3 regions of the Marinobacter sp. tcs-11 genome follow, and region 1 is predicted to be linked to each of the others. Evidence: predicted binding sites of a transcription regulator. Region 1 holds the regulator's gene; each other region holds the start of a gene.

What was found. The regulator sigma-54, encoded in region 1, starts transcription at its own class of promoters, with help from an activator protein. The targets are predictions, from matches to a motif close to ANTGGCATNNANNTTGCTNT.
Region 2: the regulator sigma-54 is predicted to act here: its motif matches at 4,353-4,372, upstream of flgB (flagellar basal body rod protein FlgB).
Region 3: the regulator sigma-54 is predicted to act here: its motif matches at 1,870-1,889, upstream of flgA (flagellar basal body P-ring formation chaperone FlgA).

What each region holds. Positions count from the first base shown of each region.
Region 1 is NZ_LLYU01000005.1:113,305-119,165, reverse strand. Features, by position in the region: gene rapZ (RNase adapter RapZ) at 1-183, opposite strand, end outside; gene ptsN (PTS IIA-like nitrogen regulatory protein PtsN) at 238-708, opposite strand; gene hpf (ribosome hibernation promoting factor) at 797-1,105, opposite strand; gene ARC85_RS07810 (RNA polymerase factor sigma-54) at 1,179-2,708, opposite strand; gene lptB (LPS export ABC transporter ATP-binding protein) at 2,897-3,622, opposite strand; gene lptA (lipopolysaccharide transport periplasmic protein LptA) at 3,600-4,166, opposite strand; gene lptC (LPS export ABC transporter periplasmic protein LptC) at 4,150-4,749, opposite strand; gene ARC85_RS07790 (KdsC family phosphatase) at 4,746-5,315, opposite strand; gene ARC85_RS07785 (KpsF/GutQ family sugar-phosphate isomerase) at 5,315-5,861, opposite strand, start outside.
Region 2 is NZ_LLYU01000010.1:38,971-44,831, reverse strand. Features, by position in the region: gene ARC85_RS12410 (ABC transporter ATP-binding protein) at 1-416, shown strand, start outside; gene ARC85_RS12405 (ABC transporter permease) at 413-1,186, shown strand; gene queF (NADPH-dependent 7-cyano-7-deazaguanine reductase QueF) at 1,205-2,023, shown strand; gene ARC85_RS12395 (adenylate/guanylate cyclase domain-containing protein) at 2,033-3,472, opposite strand; gene ARC85_RS12390 (nitroreductase family protein) at 3,646-4,227, shown strand; gene flgB (flagellar basal body rod protein FlgB) at 4,444-4,842, shown strand; gene flgC (flagellar basal body rod protein FlgC) at 4,876-5,325, shown strand; gene ARC85_RS12375 (flagellar hook assembly protein FlgD) at 5,343-5,861, shown strand, end outside.
Region 3 is NZ_LLYU01000024.1:44,814-50,674, reverse strand. Features, by position in the region: gene ARC85_RS17590 (LysR family transcriptional regulator) at 1-17, opposite strand, end outside; gene ARC85_RS17585 (CheR family methyltransferase) at 52-879, opposite strand; gene ARC85_RS17580 (chemotaxis protein CheV) at 915-1,844, opposite strand; gene flgA (flagellar basal body P-ring formation chaperone FlgA) at 2,030-2,737, shown strand; gene flgM (flagellar biosynthesis anti-sigma factor FlgM) at 2,865-3,191, shown strand; gene ARC85_RS17565 (flagella synthesis protein FlgN) at 3,199-3,669, shown strand; gene ARC85_RS17560 (cyclic di-GMP-binding domain-containing protein, MshE-related) at 3,741-4,484, opposite strand; gene ARC85_RS17555 (peptidylprolyl isomerase) at 4,689-5,297, shown strand; gene mnmC (bifunctional tRNA (5-methylaminomethyl-2-thiouridine)(34)-methyltransferase MnmC2/FAD-dependent 5-carboxymethylaminomethyl-2-thiouridine(34) oxidoreductase MnmC1) at 5,303-5,861, shown strand, end outside.

The sequences.
Region 1 (5,861 bases):
ATCAATACTCACGGCCATTTTTTTCAGCCGGCCGGGCGCTTCCTGGGTGGCCGCCTCTCGGGTCAGCGGGAACAGCAAGCCAATGGGCAGGTTGTCGATGCAGTAGAATCCCAGGTCTTCCAGCACATGCAGAGCCGTACTCTTGCCGGAACCGGATCGGCCACTGACGATAATCAGCTTCATGGGACTGTTTCTCCTTCAATCTGCCTGGCAGCCTGTCCAGATATCAGGCTGATCTCAGTGATTACTCTCCGCCATACGCTGGTAAAGGTTCGCGGCATCTTCACACTGGCGCAGCCGGGCGCAGAAGGTGCTGTCATTGAAGCGCTCCGCCAGCTGGCTCAGTAACTCCAGGTGTTCACTGGTGGCTTCTTTGGGGACGATCAGTGCAAACACCAGATCTACCGGCTGGTTATCGATAGCATCAAAGTCTACCGGCTCCTCCAGAGTCATCAGCACGCCGATGACCCGGTCCAGGCCTTCCAGTCGGCAGTGGGGGATGGCAATACCCTCGCCGATACCGGTGCTACCCAGCCGTTCGCGGGAGACCAGATTGTTGAAGATCTGGGTGTCGCTGAGGATTTCATCCTGAAAGTGAATCCGTTCAGCGATGAACTCCAGCACACGTTTCTTGCTTGAGGCCGGCACCTTACACAGGGTCAGTTCAGGGGCAAGAATATTGTCGATGGTCAGGGATGGCTCGCTCATGGATCGACTGCATGTCCGTAAAAAAAAGGCTGCGGCCGGTTAGCCCCGCCGCAGCTCGTTTCATGAAACACCCGGTAAGGTTCGCGCTTCAGCGACCGCCGTTACCGTGCATCCGGTCTACGTTCTTTTCCTTGTGCTTGAGGATCTGACGGTCCAGCTTGTCGACCAGAGCGTCGATTGCGGCGTACATGTCCTCATTTTCTGCCTTTGCGTGAATCTCACCACCAATCACGTGCAGCGTGGCTTCCGCCATCTGGCGCACCTTCTCGACCTCCAGGGTGACCTGGCAGTTACTGATATGGTCGAAGTGACGCTCCAGCTTCTCGAACTTGGTGTTGACGTAATCCTTCAGAGCGGGAGTCAGTTCTACGTGATGGCCTGAAATGTTGAGTTGCATAGGCGTCTCCTGTTGTCATACTGCCGGCGTGCTTGCCGGCTTGCATGCCAGTGCATCTTGCACCGGCGAAAGTTTAAACCAGGCGTTTTCGTTCGTTCGAGGGAGGAATATGCATGGCCTCCCGGTATTTGGCGACGGTACGCCGCGCCACGTTGATTCCCTGTTCCCCTAGCATGGCTGCAATTTTGCTATCGCTCAATGGCTTTTTCGGGGTTTCCTCGGCAATCAGCTTCTTGATCATCGCCCGGATGGCTGTAGACGAGCATTCGCCGCCCTCGGCGGTGCTGACGTGGCTGGAGAAAAAGTACTTCAGCTCGAAAATACCGCGGGGCGTGTGCATGTACTTCTGGGTGGTAACCCGGGAAATCGTGGACTCGTGCATTTCCACCGCCTGGGCAATGTCAGACAGGATCAGAGGCTTCATGGCTTCTTCGCCCTGATCCAGGAACCCTTGCTGGTGTTCAACGATGCGGGTGGCCACTTTCAGCAGGGTTTCATTCCGGCTTTGCAGGCTCTTGATAAACCATTTCGCTTCTTGCAGCTGGTCGCGCAGGTAGGTGTTATCGGCACTGCTGTCAGCCCGGCGGATCAGTGACGCGTAGCTGGCATTCACCCGGATACGCGGAGCGATTTCCGGGTTGAGTTCAACCCGCCATCGGCCTTCGTGTTTGCGTACGATGACGTCCGGGATAACGTAATCCGGTTCGGCCCGGTCCACGACATCGCCAGGGCGCGGGTTCAGGCTGGTGATCAGGGCCAGTACCTGTTTCAGCTGGTCTTCCTTGAGCCGGCTGCGGCGCAACAGCTGTGCGTAGTCCCGGTTGCCAAGCAGATGCAGGAACTGGGTAACCACCAGTCTCGCCTGGCGCAGCCAGGGGGTATCCGGTGGCAGCTGGTTGAGCTGAATCAGCAGGCATTCCTGGAGATCCCGAGCGAACACGCCGGGCGGGTCGAAGTGTTGCAGGCGGTGGAGTACCGCTTCCACTTCGTCCAGTTCCAACGGGTCTTCTTCGGTTTCGTCCAGCAGGCCTGCGTGAATGTCCTCAATGTCAGACGTCAGGTAGCCGCGTTCATCCACAGCATCCAGCAGTGCGTGGGCAATGGCCTGATCCCGCTCGCTCAGAGGCGTCAGGTTCAGCTGCCACTCGAGGTGATCCTGCAGGGTTTCGGTAGGCGAGTTCCGGGTTTCGAAATCCGATTCGTGCTCGTCTTCGCCTTTGCTGGCCGGAGCCGGGGCAGACTGGTAGATGTCGTCCCAGGCGGTATCCACTGGCAGATCATCGGGAATGTTGTCCGGAATATCGTTCTCGGACGACCAGTCAGGGCCGTTCTCGGTTTCGTCCCAGTCCGGGCTCGCGTCCTGGTGGCTGTCGTCCTGGTTGGCCTCAGAGCTGGAAGCGTCACTGTGCTCGTGCTCTTCGTGCTCGTCGCCTTCCGCGTGCTCATCGTCCTCTGAGGTTTCCAGCATGGGGTTGGATTCCAGCGCCTGCTGGATTTCCTGCTGGAGATCGAGGGTAGAAAGCTGTAGCAGGCGTATGGCCTGCTGCAGCTGGGGCGTCATGGTCAGACTCTGGCCCAGCTTAAGCTGTAATGAGGCTTTCATAACCATGGCTCAAGATCCATAACTCATGGGCATCCCGGTTGTTGCTTTGCCGGCGCACAGGCCGAAAAAAATGTTGTACGCTGGTTACTTGCCATTGTCTGTGAACAGTATAAGCAAGTTTTTTGCCGAGTTTACTTGCTACAGATCATCAAAACAATCAGACCTCGGATAAACCCTGTTTTATCAGGTCAGAGCCGGAACTCATCACCCAGATACACTTCTTTCACCTGCTGGTTTGCCAGAATGGCTTCGGCATTGCCGGAGGCGATGATGTGGCCGCCGGAAACGATGTAGGCATTCTCGCAGATGTCGAGGGTTTCCCGAACGTTATGGTCGGTAATCAACACGCCAATACCTTTATCCCGCAGGTGCCGGATAATGTGCTTGATGTCACTGACGGAGATAGGGTCTACGCCCGCGAAGGGTTCGTCCAGCAGGATAAACGCAGGCTCCATGGCCAGCGCCCGGGCGATTTCAACCCTGCGGCGTTCGCCTCCGGATAGCGCCATACCCACGCTGTCTCGGATGTGAGTAATATGAAACTCTTCCAGCAACTCTTCCAGCTTGGCTTCCCGTTCCGCCCGACTCATGCCTTTGCGGGTTTCGAGGATGGCCATGATGTTGTCCCGCACGGTCAGTTTGCGAAACACGGAGGCCTCCTGGGGCAGGTAACCGATGCCCTTGCGGGCGCGCCCATGCATTGGCAGCGGGGTGATGTCCTGGGTGTCGATGGTGATCCGGCCGTGATCCGCAGGCACCAGGCCCACGATCATGTAGAAGCAGGTGGTCTTGCCGGCGCCGTTGGGGCCGAGCAGGCCGACAATCTCGCCGGAGCGAATTTCCAGAGAAACGTCCAGCACCACTTTTTTCTGCTTGTAGCTTTTTGCCAGATTACTGGCCCTGAGAACTGCCATCCGAACCTTTCCCGTCACTGGATTGAGCTGAATTACGAGGCTGAATCACCATTTCCACCCGGCCGGAGCCGCCGTCGGATGGCGTGCCGCCTTCCGCAGTAACAACGCGGCGAACGGTGTCGTAGTGGATGACGTCGCCCCGGAATACGTTGCCGTCTTGTTCAATAACGGCCTGGCGTTCAAAAATAACCAGGTTTTCATCGCCAGACCAGGTGATGTTCAGGGCCTTGGCATCGGTCGTGCCTTCGCCTTCCTGGCCGGGTTGCCGGTAATGGGCGGGGTTGCCGGCGGCTTCAATCCGGCTGACACCCTGTTGGTTGCGGTAAAGTACCACCCGATCCGCGTCCAGCCGGGTTTCGCCCTGAATCAGTTCGACAGCGCCGGTGTAAACGGCCGTTCCGGCGCTTTCATCCAGACGGGCCGAATCTGCACTGACCTTTATGGGGATATCGGAATCCAGGTTGAATGCCGATGCCGGGCCGGCCAGCAATGCCATGGCCAGAATCGCTGGCCGGCAGAAAGATCGTTTACCTGACGGTTTCATATTGTCCCTCTACCCGGGAGTTGAGTTCGAGAATGCGTTCGTTGATCCAGGCTTTCATACCGGTGGAGCGGGTGACGCCAAAAGGCTCGGTGATGGTCACCGGCTGGTCGGTGTAGACGGTGCCGTTGCTGTTGTCCAGGGTCAGTGCCTCGGTCTCCAGAACGGCTTCGCGGCCTTCGGCCTGTCGGGTCAATCGGACGTTCCCCGTAAGTTCCAGCTTTTCATTGTTCTGCTGAAGGCTACCTTCATTGGACTCGACGAGCCAAGGGTCGGGGCTGCCCTCACTGAAAAGCCGGGCTCTCGGCGTATCCAGATGAGCCGTGCCGGTTGCTTCAAACTGCTCAATTCTGGGGCTTTTGAGATCAATCTGGAGGTTCCCTTGCTCATCCCAGGCGCGGTATTGTCCGCCGATCACAAAGCCGTCGGGCTCTGCGGGCCCCCGTAGCTCGCTGGCGGCATTCCGCGAACTGACAGGTTCGTCACTTTGCCACAGCAGAAAAACGGTTGCTGTTACGGTGGCGGCAAGGGCCAGAGCTGTAATCCGCCGTTTGCCACGATCGCCGAAAAGCCGCTCGGTGATCATGCTGGCTCGTCCAGATAGGGGGCAAGAGTGTTGTCCAGGTGCCCTTGCGCCCAGAGCAGGAGATCGCAGGCCTCGCGCACAGCGCCCTGTCCACCGGGGCTGCGGGTACAGTAGTCGGCGTGTTGCTGAACCAGCCAGTAGCCGTTGGGTACCGTGATGCCAAGGCCGGCAAAACGCAGCGCGGGTAGGTCGGGCAGGTCGTCGCCCATGTAGGCAATCTGCTCCGGCGCAAGGTTCATATCCCGGATCAATTCCAGCAATGCGATTTTTTTGTCTTCGCGACCCTGCATCAGGTGCGGGATGCCCAAGTCCGACATTCGTCTTTCCGTAAGAGGAGAGCGTCGTCCGGTAATCACCGCCACGGTGATGCCTGCCTGCATCAGTTGTTTCAGGCCCAGGCCGTCAAGAATGTTGAAGGCCTTGAGTTCATCGCCGCTGGCACTGAAATAGAGGCGGCCATCGCTCATGATGCCGTCCACGTCCAGGGCGATCAGGCGAATGTCCGAGGCTTTGGCCTTCAGGGCTGCGTCCCAGTGGGTTTGTAACGGATGCGCTGTCTGAGTCATCAAATCACTCCGGCCCGCAGCAGGTCGTGCATATTAATAGCGCCCACCAGGGTGCCGTTTGCGTCGGTAACCGGCAAGGCGTTGATTTTCATTTCTTCCATGATATTCAAGGCTTCTGCCGCCAGGTGGTCTGCCCGGATGGTTTTGCCGTTGCGGGTCATCACGTCCTGGATGGGGGTAGTGTGCACATCCACGGATTTGTCCAGGGTCCGGCGCAGGTCGCCGTCGGTGAAGATGCCCGTCAGGGTGCCGGCGGCATTAACGACCGTGGTCATACCCAGGCCCTTGCGGGTTATTTCCAGCAGTGCCCCGCTCAGGGTTGTGCCCTCGGCAACCTGAGGAATCTGGTCACCGGTGTGCATGATGTCGGATACCCGCAGCAGCAGGCGGCGTCCAAGGCTGCCGCCGGGGTGGGAGAACGCGAAATCCTCGGCGCTGAATCCCCGGGCTTCAAGCAGCGCCACGGCCAGGGCATCCCCCATGACCAGGGTGGCGGTGGTGCTGGAGGTGGGTGCCAGGCCCAGGGGGCAGGCTTCAATGGCCACG
Region 2 (5,861 bases), on a different contig from region 1:
TGGAGGAGATGAATCGTCAGGGGACTACCATCATTCTGACCACCCACTATCTGGAGGAGGCGGAAGCCCTGTGCCGCAATATTGCCATTATTGATCATGGGGAAATCATCCGGCACACCAGCAAGCGGGAACTGCTGCAACAGCTCAGTGTAGAAACCTTTGTACTGGATACCGAGCAGCCGTTAGAGAAAGCCCCTGAACTGACTGCATTCAAAGCCAGCCTGGATGACGATGGTGCGCTTGAAGTGGAAGTTGCCAAGGGACAGGGTTTGAACGCTCTGTTTATCGAACTGGAGAACCTGGGTATTCGTGTGCTGAGCATGCGAACCAAGGCCAACCGGCTGGAAGAGCTGTTCGTTCGCATGGTTGAGGAGAACGCCCGGGAGGCAGAGAAAGCCAGCGAGGTGACAGCATGACACCGCAAGCACTGTGGACAGCCTTTACAACCATCGTTACCCGCGAGGTTCGGCGCTTTACCCGGATCTGGCCGCAGACGCTGTTGCCGCCGGCCGTCACGATGACGCTGTATTTTATTATTTTTGGCAACCTGATTGGTTCCCGCATCGGTGAAATGGGCGGCTACGACTATATGCAGTTCATTGTGCCGGGCCTGATCATGATGGCGGTGATCACCAATTCCTACTCCAATGTGGTGTCGTCGTTTTTCTCTATGAAGTTCCAGCGCAGTATTGAGGAATTGCTCGTGTCGCCGGTGCCGAACTGGACCATCCTGGCGGGCTATGTGGCTGGTGGTATGGCCCGGGGTCTGAGTATCGGCCTGATCGTCACCTTGCTGTCGCTGGCATTCACTCAGTTAAGTATCCATAACCTGCTGATGGTGGTTATCACGGTGATTCTCACATCGGCATTGTTCTCTCTGGGTGGCTTCATCAACGCCATGCTGGCGACCAAGTTTGATGACATTTCCATTGTCCCGACCTTTGTGCTTACTCCGCTAACGTACCTTGGGGGTGTGTTCTACAGCATCGACATGCTGCCGTCGTTCTGGCAGGGCGTGTCCATGGCGAATCCGATCCTGTATATGGTTAACGGTTTTCGCTTCGGCATACTGGGTGTTTCGGACGTTAATCCGTTCGTGTCTCTTGGTATGATTCTGGTTTTCATCGTCTTGCTGGCGGCGGTAGCCTTGCGCATGCTTGCCCGTGGCAAGGGCATTCGACACTGATTCTATTCCGGAACTGATATGGCTCTTGATAACGCGCCACTGGGCAAGTCCAGTGAATACCCTGATCAGTATGATCCGTCTCTGCTGTTCCCGGTGGCCCGGGAAGAAAACCGCCGGCGAATCGGCCTGGACGATGGTCGCTGGCCCTGGTTTGGCGAGGACATGTGGCAGGCGTGGGAAATCTCCTGGCTGAAGCCCGGCGGTGTACCGGCCGTGGCCTGGGGAGAAATCCGGTTTCCTGCGGCATCGCCTGCCATTATTGAGAGCAAATCCCTGAAGTTGTATCTGAACTCTCTGAATCAGGCGGTGTTCTCGTCTCCGGATCAAGTGGCCGAGACCATTACCCAGGATCTTTCGAGTGCCTGTGGTGCGGCGGTGGATGTGACGCTTCTGAGTGTGGATGACTCAGCGCCTGCAATCGGCCGGCCCGAAGGATACGAGTTGATCGATGATGAAACGCTAGAGCAGGTGGCCTACGACTATGCGCCTGAGTCGCTGACAACCAGCGAGCCGGTGGTCAGTGAAGGCTTGTGTTCACATCTTCTGAAAAGCAACTGTCCAGTGACCGGCCAACCCGACTGGGCCACGGTACTGATTCGCTATTCCGGGAGGAAGATTGATCGGGCAGGGTTGCTGCGCTATATCGTGAGCTTCCGTCAGAAACAGGATTTTCACGAACATTGTGTTGAAACCATCTTTACTGACTTGATGGCGAGGTGTCAGCCGGAATCCTTGATGGTGTGCGCCCGTTACACCCGGCGTGGTGGCCTGGATATCAACCCCTGGCGCAGCACATGTGCTGAAGATGGTCCGGGGCCGCGGCTGGTTAGGCAGTAGCAGGCTCGGCTATTCGGTATCGTCTTCCTGACGCAGTCGGTCGGCTGCGTCTTCGAGGGCGCTGAGTATGGCTTTGCGCTCCCGTTCGGTGACCTTATCGGAATCCAGGTACATGGCAAAGCCGCTGTGTTCGTGTTCCAGGAAGCTACGGTGAGGCCCCATGTCGCGCCGGAAATCCACCACCTCGTAGATGGGCACCGGCTTGCCAAAGCCTTTTACGGTAATCTCGCCCTTGTCCCGGCACATAATGCGGTCTTTGATCAGCGAGAAGGTCTCATACGACACCAGAATCTCGCCTGGTTCCGCCAGGGACTCCAGTCGGCTGGCGAGGTTCACTTCCTTGCCGATAATGGTGTAATCCATCCGGTTTTCGGCGCCGAAGTTACCAACCGTGGTGTAGCCGGTACTGATGCCCATGCGGATTTCCAGGGGCGTCTTGATGCCCTGGCTGCGCCATTTCTGGCGCATGATCTTCATGTGTTTGCGCATCTCGATGGCCATGGACACACACGAGAACGCATCTTCTTTCTGGCCGCGACTGGTCGGATCGCCAAAGAACACCATGATGGAATCGCCGACAAACTTGTCGATGGTGCCGCCGTATTTCAGGGCGACCTCTGACATTTCGTTGAAGTAGTGATTCAGAAGCTCGGTAAGGGCTTCCGGCTCCATCTCCTCCGACAGTTCAGTAAAGCCTTTTATGTCTGAGAAAAACACTGCCAGTTTCTTGCGCTGGGTTTCAAGCCGAACATCCCGTTCCCCGGTAAAGATGGACTGCCAGACCTGAGGCGACAGGTATTTCGAGAGCTTGTGGGACAGGGCGATGGACTGTTCCCGCTGGTTCTGAATCTGGGTCTTTGCCAGCAGCAGGGCCCGGGCCTGCTGGTGTGAGTAATAGGCGGTAACGCAGATGTACGTGCCTGTGGCCAAAATGGCGACGATGCTGGTGAGCAGCGGGGCTTCCAGATCGGCGGCGGTGCCGGTTGCCGCCACTGTGGCGGCCATGGCGGCAGACATGAGCGCTGTGCCGAACAACCATTGCCTGACGCCGCCCACGATCAGACAGCTGAACATCAGCATCAGGACAACCGATACCGATGGAATGGCGATCAATCCGATCAAGCCAATAAAGCTGCCTCCGATTATGCAGTCGAGGAACAGCATTTTTTGCCGAATCCGGGCTGAACGTCGCAGGAAGGTTCGCCGTGTAAGCACGTGCGCGAGATGTGGCCAGATCAGAGCGCCAGCCACCATCCAGAGAAGCAATTGGGGAAACACATCCTGAAGGACACCCGTGACAATAATGGCGGCAGTGGCGGTGTAGGCCAGTATCCGACCGTTGTAATCGGGCATCGGTGGAATCGCCACCGTGTGGTCGTAGATGTCGCCTTGCCCCAGCTTGCCGGTATTGCCGGTTACGCTGCGTAATTCAGCGGGTGCGCTCATCATTTTCAGAACCGGATCCTTCCGATAAGTATGTCGCTCATTGTATGCTGCCGATTCTTTATAATTGTTGGTTTGAACTACGACTAAAGATTAACAGCATTACGTAGAACTCACAATTCATCGGGGCCGCTTCCGGCCCAACCGAAAATCATGCAACCAATCAACAGCGAGACTGTATGAGTTCGATAACCCGTTTTATTCTGGATCGTGCTTCGGAGCCCCGTTTGCAGGCACCGGCACCACCGGTGTCAGTGGTTGATCAGGCCTTCCGGTGCGCGGCCCGGGCCCCGGATCATGCGTTGTTGAGGCCCTGGCGTTATCTCGTGGTAGAGGGGGAAGGCCTGGCAGCTCTGGGCGACCTGTTTGCTGAATGCTGCCCGCCGGAGGCTTCTGACAAAGAGCGTGAGAAAGCCCGGAATGCTCCTGGTCGTGCACCCATGATTATTGTCGGTATTGCGTCGCCCCGTCATCATCCGAAGGTGCCGGAGGTGGAGCAGGTAATGTCGGCAGCGGCCGGTATGAGTTTTATCTCCCTGGCGCTGAATGATGCCGGCTACGGCGCCATGTGGCGAACCGGGCCTGTGGCTTATCATCCGTCGCTGCATGACGGTCTTGGGCTGCTGCCGGGCGAGTCCATTGTCGGTTTCCTCTATACCGGTACCGTTGCCAGTGAGAAACCATCGGTGCCCCGGCCCGATACCAAAGAGTATGTCTCAAGGTGGGCCGCGCCAGGGCGCACTTCCCCCTGGCAAGTCTGAGCCTCGATCAGCGGCAAGTCCGCCTGGGGAAACCCGTTGCCGCCCTCGTTGCGTTTAACCGGAATTTGCCGCTCATTTATTAGACAGCCCTCTTCGAAGCCCGCATTACAGCGGGCTTTTTCAATTCTGGCACTCTGCTTGCTTTAATCACTTCAGAACGCAAAACCGGCAAGTTCACAGGTTCAGCCTGGTCGGTGCAAAGATCTGGAGGCAGTAATGGCTATTACATTCGACAAAGCGCTTGGTATTCATGAGCACGCGCTGCAGGCGCGGGTCAAGCGGGCCGAAGTGCTGGCGAACAACCTGGCAAATGCCGACACCCCGGGCTACAAGGCCCGCGATGTGGATTTCCAGGCGATGATGCAGAAGGCGCAGGATTCCATGGCGGGCTTTGGTATGACCACGACCCACAGTGGCCATATGGACACCTCCAGCCCTGGCGCTGACGGCGAGCTGCTGTACCGTACCCCGCACCAGCCATCAATTGATGGCAATACCGTGGATGCGCAGGCCGAGCAGACCCGTTTCATGCGCAACGCCATGGATTACCAGGCCAGCTTCCAGTTCCTGAGTAGTCGGTTTTCCGGCCTGACCAAGGCGCTGAAGGGCGAATAAGCCGCAGTCCGTACGAGATTGAAGGAGATTGTCATGTCACTGGGTAACATTTTCGACATCGCCGGTTCCGGCATGACCGCACAGTCACTGCGGCTCAACACCACCGCCTCTAACATTGCCAACGCAGAAACCGCCAGTTCGAGCACGGATACAACGTACCGTGCCCGCAAACCGGTGTTTGCCGCTATTCAGCAGGCCATGCTGAACCCTGATCAGCAGGGATTTGGTATGGGTTCCGAAGAGGGGCCCGGGGCAGGTGTTCGCGTTGAGGGGATTGTCGAGAGCGATGCAGAACTGCAGATGCGCTATGAGCCGAATCACCCCGCCGCGAACGAGGAAGGGTACGTGTATTACCCCAACGTGAACGTGGTTGAGGAAATGGCGGACATGATGTCGTCGTCCCGCAGTTTTCAGATGAATGTGGATGTCATGAACACCGCCAAATCCATGATGCAGCGAATTCTGACACTGGGTCAGCAGTAACAAGTGAGGATTAAGCCATGAGTGCAGTGAATTCCGCAGCCGCCTCAGACGTGCTGAGCCAGTACCAGCTGAACCAGGAGGGCAAGACCCCTGGTGGCAACGAGCTGGGTAAAGACGCGTTTATGGAGCTGATGCTGGCGCAACTCAAGAATCAGAACCCGCTGGAGCCGCAGGACAACGGCGATTTTATCGCCCAGCTGGCCCAGTTCAGTTCTCTGGAAGAAATGCAGAATCTGTCTGGCAGTGTCGATGATGTGGTTGGTCAGTTCCGCTCCAGCCAGGCCTTGCAGGCCTCAGCGATGGTGGGCAAAACCGTGCTGGCACCCTCCAGTGTGGGCATTCTGGGTAGCGAAGGCGAGATAACTGGCACCATTCAGGTGCCGGCTTCCACGGGTGGGCTGCGACTGTCGGTCATGAATCAAAGCGGTGAGTTAGTTCGCCAGATTGATATGGGTAGCAGCCAGGCTGGTGTGGTGTCGTTCCAGTGGGATGGGCAGGACGGCAACGGCAATCCTTTGCCGCCCGGACCCTACTCG
Region 3 (5,861 bases), on a different contig from region 1:
AGGTTCAGATTCTCCACATCGGTCCCCTACTCCGCATTGAAAAGTTCCCGGCTATTTTTTGCGATAGATGATGCCAGGGTGACACTGGACCATTTCGTAGAGATTGGGAAGCCCGTTCAAAGACTCAGAAGCACCAAGAATTAGATAGCCTCCGGGGTTCAGAGCACCATGCAGCCGGGTAAGAATGTCCTTTTTCAGTTCCGCTGAGAAATAGATCAGCACATTCCGGCACATGATGATGTCGAACTTGCCAAGCATGTATCGATCCAGCAGGTTCAATTCCTTGAATTCCACCATGGACTTGATTTGCGGTCGAATCTGCCAACCACCGTTGGCCGAGGGGGTAAAAAAGTGCTTTTGACGCTCCGGCGACAGCCCGCGGCCGATGGCGACCATTTCATACTCGCCTCTCCGGGCAACCTCCAGCACGCTTTTGGAAATGTCCGTTGCCGTGATTTTTACATCCCGCAGCTTACCCGGCCGGGTGCGGCGGAATTCGTCAATTACCATGGCTACGGAGTATGGCTCCTGGCCAGTAGAACAGGCGGAAGACCAGATTCTTAACGGCTGGAGTGAATTGCGCTCGGCAAACTCTGGCAAGAGCTTTTCCTGCAGAATCCGGAACGGATGGTTGTCCCTGAACCAAAGTGTCTCGTTGGTCGTCATCGCGTCGATGACCACCTCGCGCAAGCCTGCCCTTCCAGGCCTCTTTAATCGTTCCAGAAGCTCTCCAAGGGAATTCAGGCTGTTTTCTTCGAGAATGCGCCGAAGCCTGCTCTTTACAAGATACTGTTTGTTATCACCCAGCAGGATGCCGCACGCATCCTGCAGGAACTTTTTAAAGGCTTCGTATTCCTGGGGCGTTATGTCCGCTTTCATTGGATCTCTTCGTGGGTGAAACCATCAGCCGAGCATCAGTGCTGATCAATAATTTCCATTACTCGCTCGGCCAGCTCATCCGGGCTGAATTTCGCCATGAAATCGTCTGCGCCCACTTTCTGCACCATCGCCCGGTTGAAGACACCGCTCAGCGAGGTGTGCAGCATTACATACATTTCTTTCAGAGCCGCATCTTCTTTGATTCTGGTAACGAGGGTGTAGCCGTCCATTTCCGGCATCTCAACATCAGAGATAATCAGAGACAGGTGGTCGTTCGCTTTCGACCCGTCCTGAGTAAGCTCTCTGAGATACTGTAGCGCTTGCTTGCCATCATTTTTGGTAACCACTTCCATTCCGATGGCGGTCAGGCAACGCTCGATCTGCCTGCGAGCCACGGAAGAATCATCCACAACCAGCACGGGCAAATGACCCGGAACGCGTTCCGCACTTCGGCTCACCAGCTCTTCCGTCACATCTTCCCTGAGCGGAGAAACTTCTGCAAGAATCTTTTCTACATCTATGATTTCTACAAGTTTATCGTCAATCTTCGTAACCGCTGTCAGGTAGACATCCTTCCCTGCGCCCTTCGGCGGAGGCAAGATATCTTCCCAGTTCATATTCATAATCCGGTCTACGCCCGTTACCAGAAAGCCCTGGGTTTTACGGTTGTACTCGGTGATGATCACGAAACTGGTAGACAACTGCTCTTGCGGAATACCCGGCAGACCGATCGACATACTCAAATCAATAATGGGAATGGTCTCACCACGAATGTGGGAGACGCCTCTGACGACGCTCCGGCTATTGGGAATCGACGACAGTTTCGGGCACTGAAGAACTTCCTTAATCTTGAATACGTTGATGCCGTACAACTGCCGCCCCCGTAAACGGAACAGCAATAGCTCAAGCCGGTTCTGACCGACTAGCTGGGTGCGCTGGTTAACGCTGTCTAATACCCCTGCCATGATGCTTTACTCCTGGCGTGCCTATACCGGCATCAATATTGCTTTGACCTTTGCAAGGTGTTTTCAGGCCTGTCCAAGACAAATCTTTGACGCCTGCAAACCTGTTAAGGGTTAACGGCCCGACAACCCGAATCCTTAACGTGTTTCGACAAAATCCACAGATACAGACAGCATAGGACAAACCGGTGCGTATGCGAATCATCTTTTTGGCTGCATTGTGTCTATCACTGAGCCCAATCACTCTGTCTTCGGAGAGAACCAGTGCTGAAGCCATCCGTGACGCTGCCCAGACGTTCCTGGCAGAGTGGTCCAGAACCCTTGCTGCCGAGGGCTACACGAGCCGCTACGAAGTTGGCGCTATCGACAGCCGCATCGCCCTTGCTGCCTGCAACAAGGGGCTGAATGCCGAGTTTGCGGGCGATCCGCTACAGACCACCAGCCCGTCGGTCCTGGTTTCCTGCAGTGGTGAGCGCCCCTGGAGAATGTACGTTACCACCAGCGTCGAGGTTCACGGCCCTGCCCTGATAGCAGCCCGTCCTCTGGCACGTGGCGAACGCCTGACGCCGGACCTGGTCACCCTAAATTCGGTGCAGATCAATGCCAGTCGTCGCGGCGTACTCACCCGCAAAGAGTCCGTTTCAGGCATGATGATGCGCCGCCCGGTGAACGCCGGCACGGTAATGACCCCGGATCTCCTTGAAGCTCCCAACGCGATTGAGCGGGGTGACCATGTTATTATCACCGCGCGCTCAAGCTCATTCTCGGTATCATCTCGCGGTAAGGCACTGGCGAGCGCGGGCGTTGGAGAACAGGTACTGGTGGAAAATCTCCGCTCGTCCCGGACAGTCAAAGCTCGTGCCGTTGGCCCCGGGCGGGTCGAAATTCCGATGTAAGGCGGCAAACAGCAAGAGCGGCAAATGTTTTCCGTTTTGTAACTAAAGTATGGCGCGGATTTGCCGTTAAGCAGATATAAACCCGAATACGCCACTTTCTTGTGGCCCCAGGCAAGCAGGTATTGATATGTCAGTTGACTTAAATGGAATTGGCCCCGGCCAGGTCAACACCACGCGCACCACGGCCGACAAAGCCTCAGGCAATCAAACGTCACAGGCGCCCTCAGGCGAGCAAGCCAAGGCCCAGAGCCCCGCTGCCCGTGGCGAAAACGTGAACCTGAGCAATCAGGCGAAAAACCTGAAGCAACTTGAGCAGAAGCTGGGGGACTACCCCGAAATGGACGATGATCGCATCGAACAGATTCGTTCTGCTCTTGAGAACGGCACCTACAAGGTAGATGCCCAGAAACTGGCCCAGAAAATGCTTGAGATGGATAAAAGCATTTTCGGGTGAGTAAAGCATGACTGCACATGAACAGTTGAAAGCGATTCTTCAGGAAGATATCCGCCAGCTTGAGTCGCTGGCGGAAGTACTCCACCAGGAAAAATCCGTGCTCTCCTCTGCGGATATCCAACCCCTCCAGGAAATGACCAGCCGGAAAAACCAGATTCTTGAGGGCATACGCGAACGCGCCAAAAAGAAGATTCACCTGCTGGTGAATATGGGCTACAAGCCCAATGCCGGAGAGCCATCACGCTTCATTCGCGCCGCTGGTATGGATGAGCTGTACCAACTCTGGAAAGAAGCCGACACCCGTTTGCGCGAATGCCAGGCCGTGAATCAGAACAACGGCCGAATTCTTGGACACCTGCAAAAGCGCCTGTCACGCCTTACCGACATCTTCCGAGGTGCTTCCGCCCAGCAGAAGCTCTATGGTGCCAAAGGCCAGCAGACCAACGTCTCAAGCACCAACATTCTGGCCAGCGCCTGATACGCCCATCGCTCACAGACAACGAAATGCCCGGAGATCTTCCGGGCATTTTTCGTTTCAGGGCAAGGTTTTCAACGCGTATAGATGGTCATCTGGGAATCCGGGTGAAAGCGGATATCGCGAATGCTGACATTGCCCATGGGTGGAGTCTGGCCGCCCATCACGCGAATATTATCCATCCGGATTTCCTCGATACGCTCCGGAAATGCCAGCCTCAGGCCTCCGTCTTCCTGTAGCGAGTAGCGAGGCTCTGAGTCCCGGTAATGCACACCCGTAATTGTAAGGTCTGAATCCAGAAAACTGAGCACCGGCACGAATACATTTGCCGCCAGTCTGATCCCTTCCACCACATCGACATCGGGAGATTCTCCTGAGAGATCGTCCCGGGCGCTGGCGGGCATGGAAGACACGGCCTCCAGACGCTCCATCAGGCCAATACCGCTTTGTGCAGACACCCCTGACATTTCCTCTTCCGAGAGGGGGGTGAGTCCGCTCCGCTCGTAGAGTTCGCCCGCTCCGGCGCCTATCTGCGCTGCATTGGTGTTGCTGGACGCCAGTGACACCAGGGGCTGAAATGGCAAGGTGACCATGGTAACAAGCGCTGCTGCATTGCGGTAACGCGACTGATGCTTGAGTACGCGGTGGAGTTCCCTCTCTGAGATCCAGCCGGCAGCAATTAACACCTCACCGAGGCGCTGCCCGGTTTCCCTCTGAGCACGAAGCCCTTCTTCCAGCTGACCTTCAGACAGGTAGCCACGATTGATCAGCAACCGGCCAAGCCGGGATTTCTCTTCAAAACCCTGACGGATTCTCACCAGATTCCTCCTGCAGTATCAGTGATCACCGTACAACCCGGCCCGGTATTCAACAGTCAAGTGAAGCGTAGCCCACAACCTCTGAGCGTGCTGTTCTGATTTGCCCTTAATGGCGTAATGATCTGTTAAGATCTGCACAAACTACGTAATAACCGGATTATCTCAGTATTCTGGTCACCACCTGTAACAGAGAGCTGCCTTGAAATGACAAATCCCGTAAAACTCGTCCCGATTGTGATGTCTGTCCTGTTTGCCTTCGTTGCCACTCTGCTGACCACCTCACCAGCCGTGGCGCAGAACGAGGAACCGGCACTTCCTGAGGTCCGTTTTGTCACGACGGAGGGCTCTTTCGTGCTTCAGCTTCGGCCCGATGTTGCGCCCAAAACCGTGGAAAACTTTCTGGCTTACGTAAACAGCGGTTTTTACGATGGCACCATCTTTCACCGGGTTATTCCCGGCTTCATGGTTCAGGCCGGCGGATTCGATGAGAACCTGGGGCGTAAACAGACCCGAGCTCCCATCGTGAACGAAGCTACCAGCACTCTGCCCAATCTCCGAGGCACCATCGCCATGGCCCGAACCAATGCACCGGATTCTGCCACCAGCCAGTTTTTCATCAATGTGGCCAACAATGATTTCCTGAACGCCGGAGTTCGGGGCCCAGGCTATGCGGTTTTCGGCAAGGTGACCGAGGGCATGGGTGTGATTGATCGTATCGCAGGAGTCCAGACCGGCTACCAGCGCGGAATGGCCGATGTTCCCGTGAGCCCGGTCATTATCGAGTCCGCCGAAGAAATCACAAAAGACAACTGAGTTCCATGATCACCGACCTTCGTCCGCCGGCAATGGAACCGGCGGAGCTGATATGGCAAGACGGAGTGCCTGAATCAGCCCGCTTTGGCGACGTCTACTTCAGCCGAGATGACGGCCTGGCCGAGACCCGTTACGTGTTCATCGAAAGAAATGGACTACCCGGGCGCTTCGCCGAACTCGACAGGAACAGCCACTTTGTGATCGCCGAGACAGGTTTCGGCACCGGGCTCAACTTCCTGGCGACCTGGGCGGAGTGGCTGGCTCAACGACCTGACGATCAAGACCACGCGATTCTTCACTTCATCTCGGTGGAGCGCTACCCCCTGGCTCTGGCTGATCTGGAAAAGGCCCTGGAGAGCTGGCCGGGGCTGCAGCCCCTGGCACGGGAGCTGATTGAGAACTACCCACCGCTGATCAAAGGCACTCACCGCCTGGTACTTGGCGGCGGCGCGATCAGGCTTACCCTCTGTTTTGGCGATGTACTGGACGCTTGGAACGAACTGGAATTCGTGGCCGACGCCTGGTTCCTTGATGGATTTGCGCCGTCGCTGAACCCGGACATGT